DNA from 3 places in the Streptomyces sp. NPDC058308 genome. Region 3 is predicted to be linked to each of the others. Evidence: riboswitches for the same ligand, from Rfam matches in the RefSeq annotation. Region 3 holds a riboswitch; each other region holds the start of a gene.

Region 1 (9,413 bases), on a different contig from region 3:
ACGCCACGAGTCCAGCCGATACACCAGAGACACCCGCGACACCCGCGACACCCGATGCACCCGGTGCACCCGATGCGTCAGGCGGACCCGACCCGGTCGGCGGCTCCGCGGCCGTCGGCCCGGCCGAGGCCACGACCACGGCCACCACCGGCACCACCGGCACTGGCACTGGCACCGGCACCGGCACCGGCACCATCACTCCCGCCACGGAAGGCCGGGCCGCGTGCTCGCTCTCCGTCTAGCCCGCGGGGCGCACCCCCTCGTCCAGCTGCGGCGCCTCCTCGTGGCCGCCGCGTCCGCCGGCACCGGCTTCCTGCTGCTGTGCACCCTGGCGTACGCGATGGAGCATCCGGGAGCGGGAGCCGTGCTGCGTCTCGCGTGGTGCCTCGCGCCGATCACCGCCACCGTGTACTTCGCCGTCGCCGTGGCCCGCACCGACCCCGGCACCCGGCCGCGCAGCGGGCTCTCCGCGGTGGGCCTCGGCCCCGGCCGCCTGATGGTGCTCGCGGCGATCTCCACGGCCGTGTCCTGCGTCCTCGGCTCCATGGTGGCCCTGCTCTTCTTCCTGCACCTGCGCGGCGACATCAGGGGCCTGCCCTTCGACGGGGCGGCGACCGACCTGCTCGCCGGCGGCGAACCGCTGCCGCTCGCGGGCGCGCTGACCCTGCTCGCCCTTGTCCCGGTCGCCGCGTCGGCCGCCAGCGCCCTCGTACTGCGGCCGCGGTCCGTCAAGACCACCGGCGCGGCGGACGGCGCGGAGCCCGCCGCGGACCCGGACGCTCCGGCCCGGCCGCCGGGCGGCCTGCCCTGGGGCGTCGCTCTCCTTGCGGCGGGCCTCGCCGTCGAGACGTACGCGAGCGGCTCCGGCGGCCGGGCGAGCGGCGGCTTCCCGATGCCGGGCGGCGGCGCCGACGGCAGCCCGGTGGGTGTCCTCGCGGGCTGGGCCCTGACTGCCCTCGGCCTCGTGCTCGCGGGCCCGGGCCTCACCTGGCTCAGCGGGCGGATCCTGCAGGCGGTGCGGCCCGGCGCGGTACGGCTGCTGGCCGGACGTGTCCTTCAAGAGGAGGCGCGGCGCATCGGACGGCCGCTCGGCGTGCTGTGCGCGGTGGCGTCGGGCGCGTACGCGTCGCTCATCCTGTACGCGGGGCCGAGCCCGCGGATGGGGCCGCTCACCACGCTCGGCGGGCTGCTCGTCGCGGGCTGCGCGGTCCTGACCCTGGCCACGGCGGCGGTCGAGGCCAAGCAGTCCCGCTCACACACGACGGGCGCGCTGCTGCGGCTCGGGGCGCCCGCGACGCTCCTTCGCGGTTCGGCGGCGCTTCGCGCGGGCGCGCTCGCCATCGTGTTCGGGCCGCTGACCTGGATCGTCGCGGAGCTGGCCGCGCTGCCGCTGGCGCGCTGAGGGAACGTCACGAGAAAAGTTCCCGCCGGTCGATGAGTTCCGAGTCGAACGGATGTCTACCCCTCCGTAAGACACACGCACTCACCGGGAGAGACACTCATGTACCAGCAGATGATCTTCGTGAACCTGGCCGTGTCCGATGTCGCCGCGTCGAGGAAGTTCTTCACGGAGCTCGGCTACTCGATCAACCCGCAGTTCTCGACCGACGCGTGCGCGTGCGTGACGATCAGCGACACCATCGTCGCCATGATGCTGAGCAAGGAGCACTACGCGAACTTCACGCAGAAGGAGATCGCGGACGCCACGAAGACCAGCGAGACGCTGATCTGTCTGAGCGCCGAGAGCAGAGAGAAGGTCGACGAGCTCGTCGACAAGGCGGTCGCCGCGGGTGGCACGGCCGGCAAGGTCCAGGACTACGGCATGATGTACGGCCGCGCGTTCGACGACCTGGACGGCCACACCTGGGAAATCATGTGGATGGACCCGTCGCAGGTCCAGGGCTGAGACGCGGGGCGGAACGGCCCCGGCGCACCCGCGGGACGAACCCCGCCGGACCCCCTGCTTAGCATGGGCGGATGCAGCCGACTTCCGAACGCACGTCCGCCCCGCGACTTCCCGGCGAGGATCGTGAGATCGAGACCCTCGCCGAGTTCGACGACGTCTCCGGCCGTGGCGCCCTCGCCGGGTGCCGCGTCCAGGCCGTCGACCTGACGGAGCGGACCGCCGCGCTCCTCGCGGCCGACGTCGCGGGCGCCGTCTTCCTCGGCTGCCCGATGCGCGAGGACGCGGCGGCGAAGGTGCGGGCCGGCGGCGCGCTGGTCTTTCCGCCGGTCCCGGGGCTGCCGTTCAACCCGTACCGCGGTCTGCTGTACTCCCCCGACGACCTGTTCGCCGGCCTCGCCGACGGCGGGTACGAGGCGACGCCGGACGCCCACGCGTACGCCTGGTTCCAGCGGACCAAGGCCGACGGCGACGTCTTCTCGTCGATGCTGCGCGCCATTCACGACGACTCCATCTCCGACGCCCTCGACGAGCACCTGGTCGGGGCCCGGGTGGTGGGCGTCATGGGCGGCCACGCGATGGCCCGCGGCACCGACTCCTACGCGGGTGCGGCGCGGCTCGGCCGCGCGCTGGCCCGCGCGGGGTTCACGGTCGCCACGGGCGGCGGCCCCGGCGCGATGGAGGCCGCCAACCTCGGCGCCTACGCCGCGCCCCTCGACGACGAGATGCTGGACGACGCCCTCGAACTCCTCGCCAAGGCCCCGTCGTTCACGCCGTCGGTCACCGACTGGGCGCAGGCGGCGTTCACCGTCCGCGAGCGCTGGCCCGCCGGTGGCTCCTCGGTGGGCATCCCCACCTGGTTCTACGGCCACGAGCCGCCGAACGCGTTCGCCTCCCACCTGGGCAAGTACTTCGCCAACGCCACCCGCGAGGACGGCCTCCTGGCCCGCTCGAACGCGGGCGTCGTCTTCCTGCCGGGCGCGGCCGGCACGGTCCAGGAGGTCTTCGACAACGCCACGCCCAACTACTACGAGTCGCGCGGCGAACCCACCCCCATGGTCCTGGTCGACCACACCCACTGGACCGAGCACCTGCCGGTGTGGCCGCTGCTCCAGTCACTCGCCCGCGACCGCTCGATGGAATCGCGGATCGCCCTGGTGGACCGGGTGGAGGACGCACCGGCCGCGCTGCGAAGGCTCGGGGCGGTGTCGAAGGTGACGGGGTAGCGGCAGCTCCCCCTCAGCCCGCCCCTCCCCCTCAGCCCGCCCCTCCCCCGAGCACCACCACATCCCCCGCATCGAACGCGACACCCACCGTCTCGCCCACCCCCGGCGCTTCGCGCAACGCGCAGGCCGCCTCCAGGCGTGGGCCCTCCTTCGGCTGCAGGCGCACGGCGACGTGCGTGCCGCGGAAGGTCCGGGCCACCACCTCGCAGGGCAGTCCGTCGTCGAGGGGGACCAGGCGCATCCCGGCGGGGCGGACCAGGATCTTGTGCCGTCCGGCGGGTGTGCCCGCCGGTACCGGGATCCGGCCCCACACGGTCTCGGCGGCCCCGCCCTTCACCGTCGCGTCGACGACGTTGTCGAAGCCGAGGAAGCGCGCCACGAACTCGTCCGCCGGGTGCTGCCACACCTCAAGTGGCGTGCCGGACTGGGCGATCCGGCCGTCGCGCATGACGACGACGCGGTCGGCGAGCGCGAAGGCCTCGCCCTGGTCGTGCGTGACGGCGAGCACGGTGGTACCCAACTCGTCGAAGAGTTCCCGCAGTTCGACGACCAGACGTTCCCGCAGCGAGCGGTCGAGCTGACCGAGCGGCTCGTCGAGCATCAGGAGGCGGGGCCGCGGGGCCAGCGCACGCGCGAGGGCGACCCGCTGCTGCTCGCCGCCCGAGAGCGAGGCCACCGCGCGCCGCTGCGCGTTCGGCAGCCCGACGAGCTCCAGCAACTCGGCGACGCGGTCGGCCTGTTCGGCCCGCGACGCGCCGTGCATGCGCAGCCCGAACGCGACGTTCCCCGCCACGTCGCGCTGCGGGAAGAGCTGGTGATCCTGGAACATCAGGCCCACGCCCCGCTTGTGCGCGGGCACCCCGCGCTGGTCGCGCCCGCCGAGGAGGACTTCCCCGCCGTCGAGCCCCTGGAGCCCGGCGACCACCCGCAACAGCGTCGACTTGCCGCTGCCGCTCGGCCCGAGCACGCAGACGATCTCGTGCTCCTCGACCTCGAGGCCGACGGCGTCGAGCGCGGCCCGCGCCCCGAAACGTACCGTCGCCTCCCGCAGGCTCAGCAAGGCGTCCGTCATCAGAACTCTCCCGTGGTACGGCTCGTCCGAACGCGTTCCAGGAGCAACAGCGACACCGCGCACACCACCATGAGTATCGTCGAAAGGGCCATCGCCTGGCCGTAGTTGAGGTCCCCGGCCCGGCCGAGCAGCCGCGCCACGGCGACCGGCAGCGTCGGGTTGTCCGGCCGCGCGATGAAGACGGTCGCCCCGAACTCGCCGAGCGACACGGCGAAGGCGAACCCGGCGGCGATCAGCAGCGCCCGCCGCACCATCGGCAGGTCGACCTCCCGCCACGCCCGCAGCGGCGACGCCCCGAGCACCGCGGCGGCCTCGCGAAGGCGCCCGTCCACCGCGCGCAGGACGGGCAGCATGGTGCGTACGACGAAGGGCACGCCGACCAGCGCCTGAGCCAGCGGTACCAGGATCCAGGTGGCCCGGAGGTCGAGCGGCGGCTTGTCCAGGGTGATCAGGAAACCGAAGCCCACGGTCACCGCGGAGACCCCGAGCGGCAGCATGAGCAGCGCGTCGAAGCCCCGGACGAGGCGCCCGGCACGGCGCGTGAGCGCGGCGGCCGCGAGCCCTCCGATGACGACCGCGATGGCGGTGGCCACGACCGCGTACTCCAGGGAGTTGCGGACCGCCTCGATCGGCGGCACGAGGAAGGCGCCGCCGTCCGCCGAGGTCAGCTCCTTGTAGTAGGTGAGGCCGAAGCCGTCGGGACCGTCGAAGGAGCGCTGGATCAGCACCCCGAGCGGCAACAGGATCAGCAGGGCGACCGTCGCCATGACGAGTCCGAGCAGCGTCCACTGCCCGGCGCCGCGCGGTCGCCGCGCGACGGCCGACGCGTCCACGAGCTTCAGTGCGCTCTCGCGCCGCCTCGCCGTCCACGCGTGCACGGCGAGGATCAGCCCCACCGCCACGAACTGCACGATCGTCAGGACGGCGGCCGTCGGCAGATCGAGCAGCTGGGCGGTCTGCCGGTAGATCTCCACTTCGAGGGTGGAGTACGCGGGTCCGCCGAGGATCTGCACGACGCCGAAGGAGGTGAAGGTGAAGAGGAACACCATGAGCGCGGCAGCGGCCACCGCCGGCCCGAGCGCGGGCAGCGTCACCGTCCGCCACGCCGTCCAGCGCGAGGCGCCGAGCATCCGCGCGGCCTCCTCCTGCCGCGGGTCGAGCTGCGACCAGAGCCCGCCGACCGTGCGGACGACGACCGCGTAGTTGAAGAAGACGTGCGCGAGCAGGATCGCCCAGACGGTGGTGTCCAGGCGCACGCCCCACAGCTCGTCGAAGAGTCCGCCCCGCCCGATCAGCGCGAGGAAGGCGGTCCCGACGACGACCGTGGGCAGCACGAACGGCACGGTGACGACGGCCCGCAGCGCCTGCTTGCCGGGGAAGTCGAAGCGCGCGAAGACGTACGCGCCGGGGAGCGCGATCAGCAGCGTCAGCGCGGTCGACGCGAGCGCCTGCCAGGTGGTGAACCACAGCACGTGCCGGATGTCGGACTCCCCGAGCACCTCCGTGATCCGCCCGAACTGCCAGACGCCGTCGATGTGCAGCCCGCGCGCGACGATCGCCGAGACCGGATAGGCGAAGAAGAGCGCGAAGAACGCGACGGGCCCGGCCATCAGACCCAGCCGCGCCGCGCTCCCCCGGCTGAAGCCCGCGCGGGAGCGGGACTTCGTTACTTCAGTACGAGCGAGGTCCACGACTTGATCCACGGCTCGCGGTTGTCGGCGATCTTCTTCGGGTCCATGGTCTGCGGCTTGTCGACGCGCACGCCGTGCTCCGTGAACAGCTCGGGCAGCTTCGTACCCTCGCGCACCGGGTTCACGAACATGTTCAGCGGCATGTCCTCCTGGAACTCCTTGCCCGCGAGGAAGTCCAGGAGCGCCTTGCCGCCCTTGGTGTTCTTGGCGTTGCTCAGCAGGCCCGCGTACTCGACCTGGCGGAAGCAGGTGCCGGTCGCGACGCCGGTCGGCGCCTGTTTCGGCTGCGGCTTGCCGAAGAGCACCTCGACGGGTGGCGAGGAGGCGTACGAGACGACGAGAGGCCGGTCGCCCTTGGCCTTCTTGCCTCCGGCAGACCCGGAGAACTCCTCGTTGTAGGCCTGCTCCCAGCCGTCGACGACCTTCACGCCATTCGCCTTGAGCTTCTTCCAGTAGCTCTCCCAGCCCTTGTCGCCGTACTTCGCGGCGGTGCCGAGCAGGAAGCCGAGGCCGGGCGACGAGGTCGAGGTGTTCTCGGTGACCAGCAGGTCCTTGTAGGCGGGCTTGGTCAGGTCCTCGAAGGACTTCGGCGGCGCCAGCTTCTTGTCGGCGAAGTACTTCTTGTCGTAGTTCACGCAGATGTCGCCGCTGTCCACGGGCGTCACCCGGTGCTTGTCCTGGTCGACGCGGAACTCCGGCTTGATCTGCGCCGAGCCCTTGGCCTCGTACGACTGGAAGAGGCCGTTGTCGAGCGCCCGCGACAGGAGCGTGTTGTCGACGCCGAAGAAGACGTCGCCCTGCGGGTTGTCCTTGGAGAGGATCGCCTTGTTCACCGCGGCGCCCGCGTCGCCGTCCTTGAGGACGTGGACCTGGTACCCGGAGCGCTTCTCGAAATCCTTCAGCACGTCCTTGGAGACGTTGAAGGAGTCATGGCTGACGAGCGTCACGCTCTTGGAGCCGGACGTCCCTGAACCGCCGTCGGAACTGCCGCACCCTGAGACGGCGACGAGCCCGAGGCCCGCCGCCAGCGCGGTGAACGTGACCTTCTTGGTGGTGCTCACTGAAACTTCCTCCTGGGTGTCCAGGAAGAGACGCGGCCCTGCCCGCCGGCCAGGTGGCCGCGGGCAGGGCGCTACAGCTTGAGTCGTGCCCGAACTCCCTACCCGGAATGACCCGGGCGAGGTTCAGAGGGTCTGCGGCCCACCTGTCCAAGGTGCCGCACTCTCAGCGCTGTGGCGCTCCCCTGTCGGAAATATGCAGATGTGTGTACGAGGCGTACGCCCGCACGCCCGTCAGACTACCTCTCGGCCGCGGCGAGCTGGCCGCACGCTCCGTCGATCTCCTGGCCCCGGGTGTCCCGGATCGTGACCGGCACACCGTGGGCGGCGATGGCCGCCACGAACGCCTTCTCGTCCTCGGGGCGCGACGCGGTCCACTTCGAGCCCGGCGTCGGGTTCAGTGGGATCAGGTTCACGTGCACCGGCTTGTTCTTGAGCAGCCGCCCGAGCCGGTCACCACGCCATGCCTGGTCGTTGATGTCGCGGATCAGCGCGTACTCGATGGAGAGGCGGCGGCCCGACTTGGCCGCGTACTCCCAGCCCGCGTCGAGCACCTCGCGCACCTGCCACCGGGTGTTCACCGGTACGAGGGTGTCGCGGAGCTCGTCGTCCGGGGCGTGCAGCGAGATCGCGAGCCGGCACTTGAAGCCCTCGTCGGAGAACCGGTGGATGGCGGGCACGAGCCCCACCGTCGACACCGTGATCCCGCGCTGCGACAGGCCGAGGCCGTCCGGCTCCGGGTCGGTGAGGCGGCGGATGGCGCCGGTCACGCGGTTGTAGTTGGCCAGCGGCTCGCCCATGCCCATGAAGACGATGTTGGAGAGCCGCGCGGGCCCGCCCGGGATCTCACCGTCCCTGAGCGCGCGCATCCCGTCGACGATCTGGTGCACGATCTCGCCCGTCGACAGGTTCCGGTCGAGGCCGGCCTGGCCGGTGGCGCAGAACGGGCAGTTCATGCCGCAGCCCGCCTGGGAGCTGATGCACATGGTGACCCGGTCCGGATACCGCATCAGCACCGACTCGACCAGCGTCCCGTCGAAGAGCCGCCAGAGCGTCTTGCGCGTCGTGTCGTCGTCACAGCTGATGTGCCGCACCACGGACATCAGGTCGGGCAGCAGCGCCTCACGGAGCTTCTCGCGCGCGCTGGCGGGAATGTCGGTCCACTCCGCCGGGTCGTGCGCGTACCGCGCGAAGTAGTGCTGCGAGAGCTGCTTGGCGCGGAAGGGCTTCTCGCCGATGGCGGCGACGGCTTCCTTGCGCTCGGCGGGCGAGAGGTCGGCGAGGTGCCGCGGGGGCTTCTTGGCTCCGCGGGGCGCGACGAAGGTGAGTTCTCCGGGTACAGGCATGGTCCTTCCAGTGTCGCAGACATACGACAAGGGGCTCGCCGCCCTGTGGACAACGAACCCCTCACGTACATATGCGCAGGTCAGACGGTGTACGCCGGAACGCTCATCCCGATCCGACGAAGAGCACGAGCAGCAGCCAGACCACCGGCGCCGTCGGCAGCAGCGAGTCGAGGCGGTCCATGATGCCGCCGTGTCCCGGCAGCAGCGTGCCCATGTCCTTGATGCCGAGGTCCCGCTTGATCATCGACTCGCCGAGGTCGCCGAGCGTGGCGCTCACCGCGACCGCGAAGCCGATCACCAGACCCTGCCACCACGCGCCGTCGTCGATCAGGAACTGCAGGCACAGCGCGCCCGCGGCCATCGCGAAGGTGACCGCGCCGACCAGGCCCTCGCGGGTCTTGCCGGGGCTGATGCGCGGCGCCAGCTTGTGCTTGCCGAAGCGCCAGCCGATCGCGTACGCACCGGTGTCGCTGACGACGGTCAGGAGCAGGAAGGTGAGCACCCGCTTCGGACCGTCGTCCGCGGTGAGCATCAGCGCCACGAACGTGGCGAGGAACGGGACGTAGAAGGCGGCGAAGACCCCCGCCGTGACGTCCTTCAGATAGCCCTCAGGGGGCTCGGTCATGCGCCAGACGAGGACCGCGAGCGCGGTGAGGGCCATCGCGACCCACGCGCCCTCGGGCCCGCGCACGTACCCGGCGACGACCATCGCCGCGCCGCCCACCGCGAGCGGCACGAGCGGCGCCTTGATGCTCTTGCGCTCCTCGAGCCGCGAGGTGAGCTCCCAGAGGCCGACCACGACCGCGACCGCTATGACGCCGATGAAGACGGCCTTCACGATGAAGAGCGACGCGATGATCAGCGCGCCGAGTCCCACACCGACTCCTATGGCCGCACCGAGATCGCGGCCCGCGCTCTTCTTCTGCGGTGCCACCGGGGCGGGCTGCGGCTGAGGTGCGCTGGGCATGGGCTCCTGCGGAGGCTCGTCACGGAACAGGGGGCCGCCCATCGGAGTGGCCCCCCGGTCGTCGTCCTGGTCTCCGCCGTTCACGGGTACGTCGGGCACGATGGGCATGGGCTGCGTCTCAGACGGAAACAGCGCGTCCTGCGCATCGTA
Region 2 (9,413 bases), on a different contig from region 3:
CGAGGGGTGTACGAGAGCGATGAAGGCTTTCCGACTGGACGAGCTGGAGGCGGAGCGCGCCGCGAACGACGGTGCGTATCTGCAGTTCCTGCGTGAGCGGAACATGTCGGTCGGGCTGTACGCACTGGACGCCGGCGAGCCCGACCCGCAGCAGCCGCACCAGCAGGACGAGGTGTACATGGTCGTCAGTGGCCGTGCCTCGATCACGGTCGGCATGGAGACCACGCAGGTGGCGCGGGGCAGCGTCGTCTATGTGCCGGCCGGAGTGGCCCACAAGTTCCACCACATCAGCGAGGACCTGCGCGTGGTAGTCGTCTTCTCCCCGCCCGAGTCCTGAGACTCCTGAGACTCCTGAGAGCCCTGAGAGTCCTGAGCTCTGACCGACCGGCTCCCGGCCTCGGTAGGAGCCCGGCTCTCCCTCCGCAGGCTGACCTCTTCAGGGCTGCGACCTCGGGGTTCCCTAAGGGTCGGATCAGGGGAGGACAAGGGCTCCGCGGCCCCCGCAGAGCCCTTTGGCGTCCTAGCATCGAATGCGAGAAGCCAGGAACCTGCGGAGATTCAGGGACCCGCACCGATGCGAAGAGCGCGGAAGTGCGGACAGAGCGGAGAGAGGTAAGAACGATGGCAGCCAAGGAGATCTTTGCGGGAATGCCGTGGTGGGTGAAGTGGGTGGCCGTGCCCGTCATCGCACTCGTCGTCTTCGGCAGCGTGATAGCCACCGTTGTCGGATTCGTGGTCGGTCTGCTGTTCAAGGCCCTGCTATTCGTAGCTTTGGTCGGTGGACTCATCTATGTCGTACGGAAGTTCATATCCGGCTCCTCTTCGTCCCGTACCGACTGGTGACCGCGGACCGGAAACCGGTGACCACACAGTGGTGAGTTTTCGCAACGGTTCCCTCGGCAGGGGGAAGTTTTCCCGTGCGGAGCCGTAGAGCGGTGGCCAAGGATTAGAGTCCGGAATCCGACGCGGAGGTCGACCCTCCGTGGACGGGTGCACGTGCACTGCCCTTCCCTCGCTCCTGCGGGCACGGGCGGACCCCTCACGCGCTTCGGGAGTGAACCTTGGCTGCGGTCGACGCCACCACCTCAGCGATTGACGCCACCCCTGCACCGGCCGACACATCCACCGCGGCCGTCGGGCCGACCCTCATCGGTTCCGTACAGCGGGCGATGCGACTGCTGGAAGCCGCCGCCGCGCATCAAGGCGGGGCGCCCGCGAAGCAGTTGGCGCGGGAGGCGGGGCTTGCCCTCCCCACCGCGTACCACCTGCTGCGCACCCTGACCCACGAGGGCTATCTCCGCAGAGAGAAAGGTGTGTTCGTGCTCGGCGAGGCGGCCGAGCGGCTGGGCAGCAGCGGGGCGCAGCAGAATCGGCGCGGCGCCATCGAGGAGACCTTGGCGCACTGGCGCGACACCATCGGGGTCCCCGTGTATTTCGCGGTCTACCGCGAGGGCGAGATCGATCTCGTCGCCGTCTCGGACACCCCGGGCAACCCTGCCGTCGAGGAGTGGGCGGACTTCCGGGAGACGGGGCACGCCCACGCGATCGGGCAGTGTCTGCTGGGTCAACTCGACAGTGAGGCCCGGCTGGACCACCTCGACCGCTATCCGGTCCAGTCGATCACTCGCTATTCGGTCCGGGACGACCGCACCTTCATGCGGCGGCTCGACGCGATGGAGCGGATGCGGCCCGTCGTGGAGCGTCAGGAGTACGCGCTCGGTACGGTCTGCGCGGCGATTCCGATCACAGTGGGTGACACCGCCGCGACCATGGCCATTTCTGTACCCGCCTACCAAGCCGATCGGCTGCTGCCCGCGGCCCAGCGTTTGCAGCGTGAACTCGGAAAGCTACTAGGGACACTCGCCTTCTCTATCAGCATCTGAAAACTCACTCCTTGTGATCTGGTGCGCACGTTGAGCAAGATGCCAAGGGTGCCAGGGAGTTGGTCCCTGGCTCCTCGAGAGCTACGTGACGGGGTAGGCGCGATGGGCGAGACGGTTCAGGCAGAGGTCATGATGAGCTTCCTTGTTTCCGAGGAGCTGTCGTTTCGCATCCCGGTGGAGCTGCGTTACGAGATCGACGACCCCTATGCCGTGCAGCTGACGTTCCATCTGCCGGGGGACGCCCCGGTGACCTGGACCTTTGGGCGGGAGTTGCTGATCGACGGGGTGGGGAGTCCGTCCGGGGAGGGGGACGTGCGGGTCGAGCCGACCGATTCCGGGCTGCTCGACGAGGCGCTGATCAGGCTTCAGGTCGGCGCGGACCAGGCGCTGTTCCGGGTGGGCATCCCGCCGCTGCTCGCCTTCCTCGACCGTACGGACAGGCTGGTGCCGCTCGGGCAGGAGCGGTCGCTCGCCGACTTCGACACCCACCTCGACGAGGCGCTCGACCGGATCCTCGCGGAGGAGCAGAACGCGGGCTGACCTGCTGTCGTCAAGGGACGGATGAGGGTGGCATTTTGGTGCATTTAGTGGCGCCGGGAGCGGTCACCGTTTGCGGCGCCGCCCCTTTCCGCCGTGGGAGGGGCGCGCGGGGCCGGTAGCGGTGGCGCCCGTGCCGGTGGGGCGTCCCGTACCGGGAGGGGGCGGCGGAGATCCGATCGTGCGGTCCGCCGAGACGACCAGGGCGGCCAGCGCGGTCGTCACCGGCACCGAGGCGACCAGGCCGATCGAGCCGATCAGAGTGCGCACGATCTCCTCGGCGACCAACTCGCTGTTGGCCACCGTGCCCACGCTGGACTGCGCGATCGAGAAGAGCAGCAGGAGGGGCAGCGCGGCGCCCGCGTAGGCGAGGACGAGGGTGTTGACGACCGAGGCGATGTGGTCGCGGCCGATGCGGATGCCCGCGCGGTACAGGCCGCGCCAACCCATCGTCGGGTTGGCCTGGTGCAGTTCCCAGACCGCGGAGGTCTGCGTGACCGTTACGTCGTCGAGCACACCGAGCGAGCCGATGATGACGCCCGCGAGCAGCAGGCCGCTCATGTCGATGGACGGGTACAGGCCATGGATGAGGCCGGTGTTGTCGTCCGTGTTGCCGGTCAGGGAGGCCCAGCCGATGAAGACCGAGCCGAGCAGGCCGATCAGCAGGAGGGAGATAAGCGTGCCGAGTACCGCGACCGATGTGCGGGCCGTGAGGCCGTGGCACAGATAGAGCGCGATCAGCATGATGGCGCTCGCCCCGATCACCGCCACGACCAGCGGATTCGAGCCCTGCAGGATCGCCGGCAGGATGAAGAACGTGAGCACCATGAAGCTGATGGCGAGCGCGACCAGGGCCATCACACCGCGCAGCCGTCCCACCACGACGACGGCGAGGGCGAAGATTCCGGCGAGCAGTGCCATCGGGAACTTGCGGTTCACGTCGGTGACGGAGTACTGCAGACCCTCGGGGGCCTTGGGCTCGTAGGCGACCACCACCTGCTGGCCCTGCCGCAGTTGCCGGGGCGAGTCCGGCTGGATGATCTCGGTGAAGGTGCGGCCCTCGTCCTTGCCGCTGCTGACCTCGACCGTCGCGCGTTTGCAGGTGCCCGCCGCCCGGGACTGGGCGGACTGACCCTCGGCGGTGGAGGTGTCGCCGTTCGGCGGGGTCTGGGAGGGGCTGAGGTCCTTGCAGGGCAGTTCCTGCACCTTCGTGACCTTCGCCGCCTGGGTCTGCCGGTCGAATCCGACGCCGGTGCGCTCGTGGCCCGGTGTGCCACCCGGCCACAGCACCAGCAGGCCTACGGCGACCGCGGCGGCGAAGGGAATCAGTACCGCGGCAATGACCTTGCGCAGGTGCTTGGAGACGGGCGCTGCGGGGCCGTGACTGTGCGAGTGTCCGTGGCCCCCGTGCCCATGACCTCCATGTCCGGTCCCGTCCGACGGCGGGGTCGGACCCGGCGGTTGCGACGGGGGACGAGAGGGCGGCGGAAGCGGCGGCTCTGTGGTGGTCACTGCCCGATCATCGCAAGAACGGAGGGGGCCCTCTGTTCAGCGCGCCCGAGATGACGCTAGCGTGGAGCCACCTTTGCAATCGCGGGAGCTCGGAGCACCGGGCTGAGAGGGCGCTGACCTCCGTACGAACCGGCACGATCGTGCACGAGCCGTACGGGATCCGCTGCGTCGACCGCCGAACCTGTTACCGGGTAATGCCGGCGTAGGGAGTAGGTCTCATGACCACATCGGACGCACGCACGCCTGCCTCCGGCAGCGACGAGAACACCGTCGCGGCTGACGAGGCTGGGAAGTCCATCGGCTGGCACAAGGCGTATGTCGAGGGTTCGCGCCCCGACCTGCGCGTGCCGGTCCGCCAGGTGCACCTCACCAACGGCAAGGCTGTCACGCTGTACGACACCTCAGGCCCTTACACCGACCCGTCGGCCCAGACCGACGTCCGCCGCGGTCTGCCGCCGCTGCGGGAGAACTGGATCATCGCCCGCGGCGACACCGAGGAGTACACCGGCCGCCCGCCCCGTCCCGAGGACGACGGCATCAAGCACACCTCGCCCCGCGGCGGCCTGAAGAACCTCGACGCGGTCTTCCCGGGCCGTCCGCGACAGCCGCGCAGGGGGCGCGCGGGGCAGGCGGTGACGCAGCTCGCGTACGCCCGCCGCGGCGAGATCACCCCCGAGATGGAGTTCATCGGGATCCGCGAGAACCTCGACCCCGAGGTCGTGCGCGCGGAGGTCGCCGCGGGCCGTGCGGTGATCCCCGCCAACGTCAACCACCCGGAGATCGAGCCGATGATCATCGGCAAGAAGTTCCTGGTGAAGGTCAACGCCAACATCGGCAACTCCGCGGTGACCTCGTCCATCGAGGAGGAGGTGGACAAGATGACGTGGGCGACCAAGTGGGGCGCCGACACGGTCATGGACCTGTCCACCGGCCGCAACATCCACACCACCCGCGAGTGGGTGCTGCGCAACTCCCCCGTGCCGATCGGCACCGTGCCGCTCTACCAGGCCCTGGAGAAGGTCGACGGCAAGGCCGAGGAGTTGACCTGGGAGATCTACAAGGACACGGTCATCGAGCAGGCCGAGCAAGGCGTGGACTACATGACGGTGCACGCGGGCGTGCGCCTTCCGTACGTCCCGCTCACCGCGCGCCGCAAGACCGGCATCGTCTCGCGCGGCGGCTCGATCATGGCCGCCTGGTGTCTCGCGCACCACAAGGAGAGCTTCCTCTACGAGCACTTCGAGGAGCTCTGCGAGATCCTCGCGGCGTACGACGTGACGTACTCGCTCGGCGACGGCCTGCGGCCCGGCTCGATCGCGGACGCCAACGACGAGGCGCAGTTCGCCGAGTTGAGGACGCTCGGGGAACTCAACACGATCGCCAAGCGTCACAACGTACAGACGATGATCGAGGGCCCCGGTCACGTCCCGATGCACAAGATCAAGGAGAACATCGACCTCCAGCAGGAGATCTGCGAGGAGGCGCCGTTCTACACGCTCGGCCCGCTGACCACGGACATCGCCCCGGCCTACGACCACATCACCTCCGGCATCGGCGCCGCGATGATCGGCTGGTGGGGTACTGCCATGCTCTGCTACGTCACGCCCAAGGAGCACCTGGGCCTGCCCAACCGCGACGACGTGAAGACCGGCGTCATCACGTACAAGATCGCGGCGCACGCGGCGGACCTGGCCAAGGGGCACCCGGGCGCGCAGGACTGGGACGACGCGCTCTCGGACGCGCGCTTCGAGTTCCGCTGGGAGGACCAGTTCAATCTGGCTCTCGACCCGGTCACGGCACGGGAGTTCCACGACGAGACGCTGCCGGCCGAGCCCGCGAAGACGGCGCACTTCTGCTCGATGTGCGGGCCGAAGTTCTGCAGCATGAAGATCTCGCAGGACATCCGGCGTCAGCACGGCGGTGACCTGGAGCAGGACGACATCGAGGCGGGCATGGAGCAGAAGTCCAAGGAGTTCGCCGCGGCGGGCAACCGGGTCTATCTGCCGATCGCCGACTGAGCCGTACCCGCGGCCTCCCCGGTCGGCTCCGAGGCCGTTTCAACGGCCGACGGCACGCGGGAGCAGGGCAGCACACCGGCAACCAGCCGGTCACTGCCCTGCCTCGCGCCTCGTCCTGCCGGTGTTCGGCCAGGTCACACGCTCTGACCTGGCCGAACACCGGTCCGGCCCCTGCGTACCTGTGCACGGTCTTGCCCCGTGCCCGTCCCCGGCCCCACTACTCCGGCTTGTGGTCGGGCCCGCCGAAGTCGGGGCTGGAGAAGTCCGGGCTGGAGTAGCTCGGGCGCGGTCCCGCGGCAGGGCCGCCGTCCGGGCTGCTGAACCCCGGCCTGTGATAGCCGAGTTGGGGCATGCGGCTGCCGTTCGCCCCGGATCCCCCGGCGCCCGGCGACGGCGTACGGGCGGCGGGAGCTCCGCCCGGGTCCGTCAGGGCCTCCCGCAGGAACGGCACGACGCCGCGCTCCAGGAGCGCCCGGCCCCAGTCTTCCCTGGCGCGGGACACCTCCTCGCAGTGCTCACCGTGCAGTTCTGCCTGGAGCGAGGTGGAGCCGTTGCGCAGGGCGGTCAGGAGCAGACCGACCGCGGCGACCAGGATGCCCCCGGCGGTGAGCGCGCCGAACAGCCACCCCGCGGTGAGCAGGGTGTCCGCGAAGGCGGGCTCAGGGGTGAGCATCTTCAGGATGTAGCCGACGAGCAGGAATATCATCGCGGCCGTGCCCGCGAGGACGGGTGCGAGGACCGCGACGACGGCGATCGCCCCGGCTCCCGCGGCCACTGGTTCCGCCACCTCGCCCATCGTGGTGGCGAGGCTGATGCCGCCGGAGCCCGACTCCGCGGCGCTCTGTCCGTTCCCTTCACGGATTGTTGTGGACGTCGGTCGAGGTTCGCGCAACTCCTCGCGAACCTTCACGTAGTGCGCGTACTCGGCCGCGGCCGAGGCCGTGATCAGTGCTGTCGCGTTCAGGGCCATGGTGCGCAGTTGTTCGGTGTTGAGCCGCTGGCCCACTGCGGCGAGTTCAGGACGATCAGGTGCGTTGCGCAGCGCCTCATCGAGGATCCGCTCGTACTCGGGGCGGTCCTCGTTGAGCAGGTGTGGAGCGCTGTTCATGTGCATCCCCCGATGCTCCGTAGGGCTGAGGCTCGCATGGCTGCGAGCCGTTGGGCAGAAACGGAGGGGAGCCTGCTACGGATAAGCCGATGGTAGAGCCGTGACCGCATGCGGTGACAGGGGGTTTCCGGAAATTGCCCCCCTGGCCAGCGTGATCGTGTAGAGGAGCGCCTGCCCGAAGAACGCTCAGTCAGTCAGGGGGAGTTGGCAGACCAGTAGCTTTCCGGCCATGGTCACTCCGCCGTCCATGGCGATGGCCAGGCCGTCGGCGTAGACGTGCGGACCCTCGATGACGGGGCCGCCGCCGTCCGACTCGTCCTCGGAGCCGACGTCGCCCAGGAGGTAGGGGATGGGGCTGTGACCGTGGACGATGCGTGTGCCGCCGTAGACATCGAGGAGTTCGCGGACGGCCGAGGGGCCGGACTCGTCGCGGAAGGCGAAGCGCTTGGTGAACTTGCGGAAGAGGTCCCAGCACTCGTCGGCGTCATTGCGCGTCAGGGTCTCCCGGATGGTGTCGTTCACCGCCTCGATCGAGTCGCCGTAATCCAGATAGGCGGTCGTGTCGGAGTGCACGAGCAGGTGGCCGTCGGCCTCCTCCATCGCGTCCAGTCGGGCCATCCACTGCAGGTGGTGGTCCTCCAGGCGCTCCATGTCGGTCTTCTGCCCGCCGTTGAGCAGCCAGGCGGCCTGGAAGGTGGCGGTGCCCGCGCCGGAGTTGACGGGGGTGTCGCCGAACCGCTTGGCGCCGAGCAGGAGCAGCTCGTGGTTGCCCATGAGCGCCTTGCAGTAGCCGCCGGCGGCGGCCGCTTCGGCGGAGAGCCGCATCACCAGGTCGATGACGCCGATGCCGTCGGGTCCGCGGTCGGTGAAGTCGCCGAGGAACCACAGGCGCGCGTTGCCCGCGGACCAGTTGCCCTCGTCGTCGACGAGCCCCTGCTCATGCAGGGCCGCGACGAGCTCGTCCAGATAGCCGTGCACGTCGCCCACGACGAACAGCGGACCGAATTCCTCGCCCGCCCGCGGCTGCGGAGGCTCCGGCATGACCTGCACCTGGACCGTGTCGCCCCGGTTGATGACGGGCAGATCGCGCTGGGTGGGGGTGTAGCCCTCCTCCGGCGGTTCGCCGGGCGCTCCGGGGCTCGCCGGGGCGGGTCCGGTCGTCTCATGGACGTACGCCGGTACGCGGAAGTCGCGCAGCGTCGCCGTCCGCACATCGGGTCCCTGACCGGCCCCCTGAGTCATCGACCCCTCCACCACCATTGCGCCGCATCTGCACCGAGATCGGACTGCTTGGTCGCAGCGGCCCGCGGTGTCGTCCGCCCATCATAGGAATGCGGCTCCCGCTGTGTGGTGCACCAGGGGTGGTGAATCGGTCCCGGACCCCGGTTCGTCGAGGTTTTCTCCCGAATTGGGCAGAGGTTTCCCCGCTGGTTGCGGGGAGGAAGCCGACCTCCGCCCGGGGCCGGGCGCTCGGGCGGGAGCGGTCAGCCGTGCCCGGGCGAGCGGGGCGGGCTGACCGTCGTGCGCGGTGGACGTCGCTCGGACGAGGTGCGCACGATCAGTTCGGTCGGTATCACCTGCTGGATGGGCCGGCCCGTGTCGAGGCCCTCGATGGCGTCGATGAGGAGCTGTACGACGGCCGTGCCGATGCGCCGGGGTTTGAGGGAGAGCGTGGTGATGGGCGGTTCGGTGGTGGCGTACACCGTGGACTCGCTGCAGCAGACGAGCAGCAGGTCGTCGGGGACGCGCAGGCCGTACCGCCGGGCGGCGGCGAGCAGGTCGGTGCCGTTGGGGTCGAAGAGACCGTAGACGGCGTCGGGCCGGTCGGGCCTGGCGAGCAGCCGGTCGGCGGCGACGGCGCCCGCGCACGGGTCGTGCGCGGGGTAGGACTCGTAGACCGGGTCCTGTCCGACGCGCTCGCACCAGCGCAGATACGCGGTGGTGGAGAGGTGGGTGTACGTGTCCGTGGTGGTGCCGGTGAGGAGGCCGATCCGGCGGGCGCCGGCGGCCGCGAGGTGGTCGAGGATCTCCAGGACCGCCGCCTCGTGGTCGTTGTCGACCCAGGCGGTGACCGGGAGCGACCCCGCCGGGCGGCCGTCGGAGACCACCGGAAGGCCCTGCCGGACTAGTTCGCTGACCACGGGATCGTGGTCGGAGGGGTCGACGACGACGGTTCCGTCGAGTGCGACGTTCGACCACACGTCGACGGGGCTGCGGCGGGAGGTGGCGGGGAGGATCACCAGGGCGTAGCCCCTGGCGAGTGCGGCCGAGGTGGCGGCTCTGGCCATCTCGGCGAAGTAGGCGAATTCGGTGAAGGTGAAAGGTTCATCCCCGTACGTCGTCACGGTCAGGCCG
Region 3 (9,413 bases):
CGCACTACGGCCCCGTGCCGAAGTTCCGTCCCGAGCGCTGGGAGTTCAGGGTCTTCGGCGCCACCGCCGACGGCGCGAAACACTGCTGGACCCACGAGGAGTTCTCCGCCCTGCCGTACGAGACGGTGGTCGCGGACCTGCACTGCGTCACGAAGTTCAGCATGCTGGGCGCCGAGTGGGGCGGGGTCGCGGCCCGTACGCTCCTGGAGATCGCCCCGCCCGCGCCGGAGACCACGCACGTGATGGTCTGGGCCGAGTACGGCTTCAGCTCGAATCTGCGCCTGTCGGACTTCGCCTCCGACCGCACGATTTTCGCCACCCACAAAGGCGGCGAACTGCTCACCGCGGAGCACGGTTTCCCGCTGCGGCTCGTCGTGCCCCACCTGTACGCCTGGAAGGGCCCCAAATGGGTCCGCGGCATCGAGTACATGACGGCCGACCGCCGCGGCTTCTGGGAGGAGCGCGGCTACCACAACCTCGGCGACCCCTGGCAGGAGCAGCGCTACTCCTACCAGGAGGAGCCCGGGGACGGCCCCGAGCTCTAGACGCGTCTCGGCTTCAGAGGCTCCTGAGCTCCTTCAGGCGTGCCACGTCGGCGGCGTGCCCCTCCTTGCCGCCGGGCGTCTCGATCACCAGCGGTACGCCCTCCGTGGCGGGGTGCAGCATCAGTTCGCGGAAGGGGTCCGCGCCGATGTGGCCGGTGCCGATGTTCTCGTGGCGGTCCTTGTGGGCGCCGACGACGTCCTTGGAGTCGTTGGCGTGCACGAGCTTCAGGCGGCCCTCGCCGACCGTGTCGACGAGGAGGTCGAGGGTCTGCTTCATGCCGCCCGGGCCGGTCAGGTCGTGGCCCGCCGCGTAGATGTGGCAGGTGTCCAGGCAGACGCCGAGCTTGGGGTGGGCGTCCAGCGCCTCGAAGTACGGCCCGAAGTCCCAGGTGCGGGAGCAGAGCGAGGCGCCCTGGCCCGCGGTCGACTCCAGGAGGAGGAAGGGGTCGTCGTCGTGCGTCAGCTCGTCGAGCAGCGGCAGCATGCGGTCGCGCACCTGCTTCAGGGCGAGCGCGCGGTCCCGGCCGCCGGTCGCCGAACCCGTGTGCACGACGACGCCGAGCGCGCCGATCGCCCGGGCCCTGCGCAGCGAGTGGCGCAGTGAGTCGACGGACTTCTCGACGGTGGCCTCGGTGTGCGAGCCGAAGTTGATGAGGTAGGGCGCGTGGACGTACGCGGGGATCCGCTCGGCCGCGCAGGCCGCGCGGAACTCCTCGTCCTGCTTCGGGTTGCCGGGCGGAGTGGCCCAGCCGCGGGGGTTGGCGACGAAGACCTGGACGGCCTCGGCGCCGAGCTCACGGGCGTACGAGAGGCCGACGGTGGCGAGGCCGCCGGCCACGGGGACGTGTCCGCCGACGGGGTTGCGGGACACTGCGCTGAGGGACTTGTTGCTGCTCACGCCCTCCAGGGTGGCATGCGCGCGGCGATGCTCCGTCGGCGGTCCGGGGCCCGCCGGGCCCCGGACGTGCGGCTCAGCGGATCGTGATGGTGATCGTCGACTTCTTCGGCGCCTTGTCGCCGCCGTCCACCGACTGCTTCTTCACGGTGTCGCCGAAGATGCCCAGGAGGCCGCGGTCCTCGTCCACGTCGAAGCCCGCCCCCTCCAGCTTGTCCTTGGCGTCGTCGACGTTCATCCCGGTCACGTCCGGGACCACGACCATCGGCTGGCCCTTGGAGATCGTCAGGGTGACGGTGTCGCCCTCGGCGAGCGTCTTGTCCTGGCCGGGGGACTGCTCGGCGACGTCGCCCTTGTCCTCGTCGGAGTAGACCCGCTGCGTGGCGATCTCGACCTTGAGCCCCTCCTCCTCCAGCTCGGCGGTGGCGTCGGCCTCGGACTCGCCCGTCACGTCGGGGACCTGGACGACGGCCCTTGCTGACGACCAGGGCGACGGCCGAGCCCGCCTTGCGGGTGAAGCCGGCCCGCGGGTCCGTGCTGATCACGGCGCCCTTCTTGACGTCCTCGCTGAAGCTCTTGGTGACCATGCCCGGCGCGAGCCCGGAGTTCTTGAGCTCCTTCTCGGCCGTGGCCAGCGGGATGTTCTTGACGTTCGGGACCTTGACGGTCTCCGGGCCCAGCGAGACGGTCAGCGTCACCTTGCCGTTCTGCCGGATGCGCTCGCCCACCGCGGGGTCGCTGTCCATGACCGTGCCGCGCTTGTCCGTGTCGCTGTACTTACGCTCGATGTTCTTCACGTCGAGCCCGGCGTCGTCGAGCCGCTGCTTCGCCTGCGCCTCGGTCTTCGCCAGGAGCGGCGGGACCTTCGTGAACTGGCCGGAATTGATGTACCAGATGCCGGTGCCGAGACCCAGGACGAGCACGACGGCGGCTATCACCGCGATCATGCGGCGGCGCGGGTCGAAGCGCCCGCGGGAGGCAGGGGCGGCGGTGGGCGGGCCCGGCGGCGGGGTCGCGAGGACGCTGGTGCGGTTCAGCGCGTCCTGGCCGCCCGGTCCGCCCCGGCTGTCGTCCGCGGGCAGCGGGAGCTGGACGGAGCGCGCCGCGCGCGGGATCACGCTCGTACGGTCCTCGGCGTTGTCGTGCACCGCCGTGTGGGCTTGCGGCGGCACCGCGTCGAGCTGCTCCTCGGTCAGGGCGGCCCGTGCCTCCCTGAGCTGCGCGAGGAGCGCCACAGCGTCGTACGGGCGGACGTCGGGGTGGCGCGCGGTGGCGGCGGCGACCACCTCGTCGAGCGCGAAGGCAAGGCCGGGGACGGCCGCCGACGGGGGCGGCACGTCCTCGTTGAGGTGCTGGTAGAGGACCTGGGCGGGGGAGTCACCAGAGTGCGGCTTGGCGCCGGTCAGCATTTCGTAGAGCACGACCCCGCAGGCGTACACGTCCACGCGGGTGTCCGACGTGCCGTGCTCGATCTGCTCGGGGGCGAGGTAGGAGACGGTGCCGAGCACGGTGCCGGTCGTGTTCGTGACCGTGTCCACCGCGCGGACGAGCCCGAAGTCGGCGACCTTCACCCGGCCGTCGTCCCCTATGAGGACGTTCTCGGGCTTCATGTCACGGTGCACGAAGCCCGCGCGGTGCGCGGCGCCGAGCGCGGCGAGGACCGGCTCCAGGATGTCCAGCGCCGCCCGCGGCTGCAGCGCGCCGCGCTCGCGCAGCACGTCGCGCAGGGTGCAGCCCGCGATGTACTCCATCGCGAGATACACGTACGACCCGTCCGTGCCCTGGTCGAAGACGCCGACCACGTTCGGGTGCGAGAGGCGGGCCACCGACTTGGCCTCGCGGATGAAGCGGTCGACGAACGAGGCGTCGGCCGCCAGCGTCGGGTGCATCACCTTGAGGGCGAGCACGCGGTCGAGGCGGGTGTCCACGGCCCTGTAGACCGTGGCCATCCCGCCGACCGCGATGCGTCCGTCGATCCGGTAACGGCCGTCGAGCAGCTGCCCGACGAGCGGGTCCTGAAGGGTCGTGTCCACGCAGGGAGTCTACGAGCCGCCACCGACACCGCGTCCCGGCCGGTCCTCCCCACGGCTGGACTGCAGCCGAGCTGTGACAGGCGACGGGCCGAGGCGCCCCGTCAGGGGCGCGGGGAACTGCGCGCCAAGCCCCCACCGGCGGGCAGCCGCGAGCGAACAGAGCCCCCCTGCCCCGGCGAGGACGTCAGAACGCGGGCCTCTCCGGATCGAGCCGCGCCATGCCCTCCGCAGGAGAGGACGCCTCCGCGAAGTGCCGGCGCGGGATCCGCCCGGCCCGGTGCGCCAGGCGCCCCGCCTCGACCCCGTGCCGCATGGCCTCCGCCATCAGGACCGGCTCCTGCGCCCGCGTCACCGCGGAGGCGAGCATCACACCCGCGCAGCCCAGCTCCATCGCGATCGCCGCGTCGGACGCCGTGCCCGCGCCCGCGTCGAGGATCACCGGCACGCGCGCGTGCTCCACGATCAGCTGGAAGTTGTGCGGATTGCGGATGCCGAGACCGGAGCCGATGGGCGAGCCCAGCGGCATGATCGCAGCGCAGCCCACATCCTGAAGCCTGCGCGCGAGCACCGGGTCGTCGTTCGTGTACGGAAGGACCGTGAAGCCGTCGTCCACCAGGACCTCGGCGGCGTCCAGGAGCTCCACCGGATCGGGCAGCAGGGTGCGCTCGTCGGCGATCACCTCCAGCTTCACCAGATCCGTGCCGAGCGCCTCGCGCGCGAGCCGGGCGGTGAGGACGGCCTCACCCGCGGTGAAACAGCCCGCCGTGTTCGGCAGGACGCGGATGCCGAGCCGGTCGAGGACGCTGAGCACGGAACCCTGCACACCCGGGTCGAGGCGGCGCATCGCGACCGTGGTCAGCTCCGTGCCGGACGCGACGAGGGCCCGCTCCAGGATGTCGAGGCTCGGCGCACCGCCCGTACCCATGATCAGGCGCGAGGAGAAGGTGAGCCCGCCGATGACGAAGGGGTCGTCTGCCATGGTTCAGCCTCCCTGGACTGCGGTGAGTACTTCGACGCGGTCGCCCTCGGCGAGCACGGTGGCGGACCACCGCGCGCGCGGGACGACGGTTTCGTTGACGGCGGCGGCGACACCGGAGTGCGCCGCGGAGAGGGTGGCCACGAGGGCTTCGAGCGTGGTGCCCGAGGCCACATCGCGTGCTTCTCCATTGACGGAAACGGCGAAAGGCGTGCTCATACGGGCTGCTCCGTGAAGGACTGCGGGCGGGGCGAGACGGGTGCGGGGGCGGCGCCGTCGAAGCGGCGCGGGGTGAACGGGCGCGCCTCGTCCGGCAGTTCACCGGTGGTCAGGGCGTGCGCCATGACATCGCCGGTGAGGGGCGTCAGGAGGACGCCGTTGCGGTAGTGGCCGGTGGCCAGCTGGAGCCCGGGGAGCCGGGTCGGTCCGAGCAGCGGCGCGTTGTCGGGCGAGCCGGGCCGCAGCCCCGCGCAGGTCTCGGTCAGCGGCAGCTCCGTGATGCCGGGCACGAGCTCGTGCGCGTCCCGCAGGAGTTCGTACACGCCGCCCGCGGTGACCGTGGTGTCCCAGCCGAGCTCCTCGCTGGTCGCGCCGACGACGAGCTCGCCGTTCTCGCGCGGGACGAGGTAGACGTGGCTGCCCCGCACCACGGCCCGCACGGTGCGGCTCAGGAACGGCGCGTACGCCTTCGGCACCGTCAGCCGCAGGACCTGCCCCTTGACGGGCCGCACGGGCGGCAGGACGCCGCCGGGGACGCCCGCGAGGCGCCCGCTGAGGCTGCCCGCCGCGAGCACGGTCTGCGCCGCGCCCAGCTCGGTGCCGTCCGCGAGGACGACTCCGCGGGCCCGGTCGCCCGCCACCGAGAGGCGCTCGGCCCAGGCGCGGTGGAGGACCACGCCGACCCGCTCGCAGGCCACCACGAGCGCCGCCGCGAGCCTGCGCGGGTCGATCTGGTGATCGCCGTCGACCCGCAGCCCGCCGCGTACGCCCGGCGCGAGCATCGGCTCGAGACGGCGGCACTCGCGGCCGCTCAGCCACTGGGAGTCGAGCCCCGAACGGCGCTGCAGGTCGTGCAGCTCGCGCAGGTGGGCGCGGTCGTCGGAGTCGAGCGCGACGGCGAGCGTGCCGGACGCGCGGTAGCCGAGGCCGTGCCCGCTCGCCTCGGTCAGCTCCGCGGCGAAAGCGGGGTAGCGGCGGGCGGATTCGAGGTTGATGCCGAGCAACGCCTGCTCGCCGTAGTGGAGTTCGGTGACGGCGGCCAGCATGCCCGCCGCGACCTGGGCGGCGCCGCCGCCCGGTTCGGGGTCCACGACCGTCACGGAGAGCCCGCGCTGCGCGGTCCGCCAGGCCGTGACCAGGCCGATGATGCCGCCTCCGACGACCAGCACGTCAGAGGTGCCCGGTGGTGCTTTCGTAGGCGATGTCGTACGTGGATGCATGGGCGTCCAGCCCCTCCCTTCGCCGGCATGACCCGGATCAGGTTCGTACGGTCGGAGGCCGTCCCAGCCTCCCTCTCAGCCCGGTGCGTCCGGGCTCCCGCGAGTGCTCTGCACCGGCCACCCTAGCCCGTCGCTCCGCGTGGCAGTAGGGGAGCTGTCCGGGTACGGGCAGTGACGGTGTGTCAGAGATCTCCTCGTATCCGTCTGAGACCGTCCCCGCCCGCCGCCCTACAGTGATCGGGTGAGCGAGCAGCAGAGGCAGACCGGGAAAGAGCGGCAGGCGGCGCGGCGCGTCGTCATCGTCGGAGCGGGCATGGCCGGGGTGCAGACCGCGGTGGCCCTGCGCGAGCAGGGGTTCACCGGCGCGGTCACCGTCGTCGGGGCGGAGCCGCACCAGCCGTACGACAGGCCGCCGCTGTCCAAGGCGGTGCTGCTCGGCAAGGCGGAGGGCTCCGCCTTCGACATCGACTTCGAGGCGCTCGGCATCGAGCTGGTCCTGGGCCGCGCGGTCACCGGGGTGCGCCCCGCCGACCACGAGCTGGACACCGCGACGGGCCCCGTCGCGTACGACGACCTGGTCCTCGCGACCGGCGCCGAGCCGATCGGGCTGCCGGGCACCGAAGGCGTACCCGGCGTCCACCTCCTGCGCACCCTGGACGACGCGGAGCGGCTGCGCCCGGTCCTCGCCGAGCAGCACGACGTCGTGGTCGTCGGGGCGGGCTGGATCGGCGCGGAGTTCGCGACGGCCGCGCGCGAGGCGGGGTGCGCCGTCACCGTGGTCGAGGCGGCGGAGCGGCCGCTCGCGGGGACGCTGCCCGCGGAGGTCGCGGCGCCCATGGCGAGCTGGTACGCGGACTCCGGAGCGGTCCTGCGCACCCACGCGCGCGTGGCGCGCGTCGAGGCGGACGCGGTGGTCCTCTCGGACGGGACGCGGGTGCCCGCGGGCGCCGTCGTCGTCGGCATCGGGGCACGGCCCGCGACGGAGTGGCTGACCGGCTCCGGCATCGAGATCGGCGCGCACCGTGAGGTCGTGACCGACGAACTGCTGCGCACGTCGGCGCCCGACGTGTACGCGGTCGGCGACTGCGCCTCCTTCCCTTCGGGAAGGTACGGAGAGCGCCTCCTCGTCCACCACTGGGACAACGCCCTCCAGGGCCCGCGCACGGTGGCGGCGAACATCATCGGCGAGACACCGGCGGCCTATGACCCGGTGCCGTACTTCTGGTCGGAGCAGTTCGGCCGCTTCGTGCAGTACGCGGGCCATCACGCGGCGGCGGACCGGATGGTCTGGCGGGGCGACCCGACGGGCATGGCCTGGTCGGTCTGCTGGCTCCGCGAGGGCGCCCTGGTGGCGGTCCTGGCGGTGGGCCGCCCCCGGGACCTGGCCCAGGGCCGCAAACTGATCGAATCCCGTTCCCCCCTGGACCCGGCCCTGACATCGGACCCCTCCATCCCCTTGAAAAAAGCAGCCCTGTAACGCCCCGGCCCGCTCTCTCAAGGCGCGGGGAACTGCGCGAAGGGGGCACGGGGAACGGCGTGAAGGGGCGCGGGGAACTGCGCGAAAGGGGCGCGAGGAACGGCGCGCCCAGCCCCCACAGACCCGCAGTCACCCAGAAAGCCCGAACACCCCACCCGATCGCGCCCCAGCCTCCAGTCCGAGGCCGCCCCGGCCCACCCAGGGGCGCGGGGAACTGCACGAAAGGGGCGCGGGGAACGGCGCGCCCAGCCCCCACAGACCCGCACCCGCACCACACCAGGCCCCCGAAGCCCACGCCACCCAAGGCCCCCGGCCAGAGATACGCTGGACCTGTGACCGAGATTGACGCAAAGACCGATGCTCTCGTCCCCGCCTGGCTGCACCTCCCCGACATCGCAGAAATGTTCGATGTCGAGGTGACCCGCGTGCGCCAGCTGGTGAAGGAGGGCACGCTGATCGCCGTACGCCGTGGTGAGAACCGCGCGCTGCAGGTGCCGGCCGCCTTCATCGACGGCGACAAGGTCGTCAAGGGCCTCGCCGGGACCCTGACGCTCCTGAGGGACGACGGTTTCTCCGACGAAGAGATGATCGAGTGGCTCTTCACCCCCGACCCGACCCTGCCCGGCACCCCCGCGCAGGCTCTGAGCGAGAATCGCGGCACGGAGGTGAAGCGCCGCGCCCAGGCGCTCGCCGTCTGAGCAGGTGCTCGGCCGTCTGACCTGAACACATCGTCCGGCGTGCGGGCGCGTGATGTCACGCCCCCGCACGCCACCGACAACGGGGGACTTCTCCATGGCTGCCGCTGCCGCCGATCACCGCGCCCAGCTCGCCGACGCCCGGCTCTATCTGTGCGTGGACGCCCGCAGGCGCCAGGGCGACCTCCCGGAGTTCCTCGACGCCGTCCTCGCGGGCGGCGTCGACATCGTGCAGCTGCGCGACAAGGGCCTGGAGGCCGCCGAGGAGCTGGCGCACCTGAAGGTCTTCGCGGACGCCGCGCGGCGGCACGGCAAGCTCCTCGCGGTGAACGACCGCGCGGACGTCGCCCACGCGATCGGCGCGGACGTGCTGCACCTGGGCCAGGGCGACCTGCCCGTCCCCGCGGCCCGCGCCGTCCTCGGCGGGGACGTCCTCATCGGGCGCTCCACGCACGCCGAGCCGGAGGCCGCGGCGGCCGCCGTGCAGGACGGCGTGGACTACTTCTGCACGGGCCCGTGCTGGCCCACGCCCACCAAGCCGGGCCGCCACGCCCCGGGTCTCGGCCTGGTCCGTTACACGGCCTCGCTCGGCACGGACCGCCCCTGGTTCGCCATCGGCGGCATCGACGCGGGCAATCTGGACGAGGTCCTCGAGGCGGGTGCGCGCCGCGTCGTCGTCGTACGCGCGATCACCGAGGCGGACGACCCGGGGGCCGCCGCGGCCGACTTCGCCAAGCGGCTGCGTACGTCTGTCTGAGCAACAGCCCGGAAGTGTCCGATCCGTGGACAGCAACCCGGCAAACCGGCCAAATCTCCCGCCTCTGGTTGGGGGACCGCCGTGGCCTGGCTAACCTGCCCGTATGGCCCTAGGCACAGCTTCGACCAGGACTGACCGTGCGCGCACGGTGCGCGACATGCTCGCGACCGGTAAAACGACGTTTTCGTTCGAGTTCTCCGCCCCCAAGACCCCGAAGGGCGAGCGGAACCTCTGGAACGCGCTGCGGCGGGTCGAGGCGGTCGCCCCGGACTTCGTCTCCGTGACCTACGGCGCGGGCGGTTCGACGCGCACCGGCACGGTCAAGGAGACCCAGCAGATCGTCGCCGACACCACCCTGACGCCCGTCGCGCACCTGACCGCGGTCGACCACTCCGTGGCCGAGCTGCGCAACATCATCGGTCAGTACGCGGACGCGGGCATCAGGAACATGCTGGCCGTCCGCGGCGACCCGCCGGGCGACCCGCTCGGCGACTGGATCGCGCACCCCGAGGGCCTCACGTACGCCGCCGAACTGGTCGAGCTGATCAAGGAGTCCGGGGACTTCTGCGTCGGCGTCGCGGCCTTCCCCGCGATGC

The links. A riboswitch is a leader RNA that binds a small molecule or an ion and turns the genes downstream of it on or off. The one in region 3 is predicted to bind thiamine pyrophosphate.
Region 1: linked by a shared signal. The riboswitch ahead of ACFVYL_RS17050 (thiamine ABC transporter substrate binding subunit) and the one ahead of thiO (glycine oxidase ThiO) in region 3 are both predicted to bind thiamine pyrophosphate.
Region 2: linked by a shared signal. The riboswitch ahead of thiC (phosphomethylpyrimidine synthase ThiC) and the one ahead of thiO (glycine oxidase ThiO) in region 3 are both predicted to bind thiamine pyrophosphate.

The regions. Positions count from the first base shown of each region.
Region 1 is NZ_JBHVZA010000011.1:63,333-72,745, forward strand. Features, by position in the region: gene ACFVYL_RS17025 (hypothetical protein) at 224-1,402, shown strand; gene ACFVYL_RS17030 (VOC family protein) at 1,502-1,906, shown strand; gene ACFVYL_RS17035 (LOG family protein) at 1,978-3,129, shown strand; gene ACFVYL_RS17040 (ABC transporter ATP-binding protein) at 3,161-4,201, opposite strand; gene ACFVYL_RS17045 (ABC transporter permease) at 4,201-5,892, opposite strand; gene ACFVYL_RS17050 (thiamine ABC transporter substrate binding subunit) at 5,868-6,953, opposite strand; TPP riboswitch at 7,031-7,147, opposite strand; gene rlmN (23S rRNA (adenine(2503)-C(2))-methyltransferase RlmN) at 7,190-8,296, opposite strand; gene ACFVYL_RS17060 (phosphatidate cytidylyltransferase) at 8,400-9,413, opposite strand, start outside.
Region 2 is NZ_JBHVZA010000010.1:97,053-106,465, reverse strand. Features, by position in the region: gene ACFVYL_RS16055 (cupin domain-containing protein) at 20-337, shown strand; gene ACFVYL_RS16050 (DUF5326 family protein) at 622-843, shown strand; gene ACFVYL_RS16045 (IclR family transcriptional regulator) at 1,170-1,883, shown strand; gene ACFVYL_RS16040 (SsgA family sporulation/cell division regulator) at 1,986-2,423, shown strand; gene ACFVYL_RS16035 (YibE/F family protein) at 2,487-3,932, opposite strand; TPP riboswitch at 4,004-4,158, shown strand; gene thiC (phosphomethylpyrimidine synthase ThiC) at 4,151-5,950, shown strand; gene ACFVYL_RS16025 (hypothetical protein) at 6,168-7,064, opposite strand; gene ACFVYL_RS16020 (metallophosphoesterase) at 7,245-8,300, opposite strand; gene ACFVYL_RS16015 (LacI family DNA-binding transcriptional regulator) at 8,543-9,413, opposite strand, start outside.
Region 3 is NZ_JBHVZA010000002.1:394,783-404,195, reverse strand. Features, by position in the region: gene ACFVYL_RS04415 (sulfite oxidase-like oxidoreductase) at 1-545, shown strand, start outside; gene ACFVYL_RS04410 (deoxyribonuclease IV) at 559-1,443, opposite strand; partial or broken gene pknB (Stk1 family PASTA domain-containing Ser/Thr kinase) at 1,517-3,473, opposite strand; gene ACFVYL_RS04400 (thiazole synthase) at 3,658-4,452, opposite strand; gene thiS (sulfur carrier protein ThiS) at 4,456-4,668, opposite strand; gene thiO (glycine oxidase ThiO) at 4,665-5,888, opposite strand; TPP riboswitch at 5,886-5,999, opposite strand; gene ACFVYL_RS04385 (NAD(P)/FAD-dependent oxidoreductase) at 6,202-7,365, shown strand; gene ACFVYL_RS04380 (Rv2175c family DNA-binding protein) at 7,698-8,063, shown strand; gene thiE (thiamine phosphate synthase) at 8,158-8,817, shown strand; gene metF (methylenetetrahydrofolate reductase [NAD(P)H]) at 8,921-9,413, shown strand, end outside.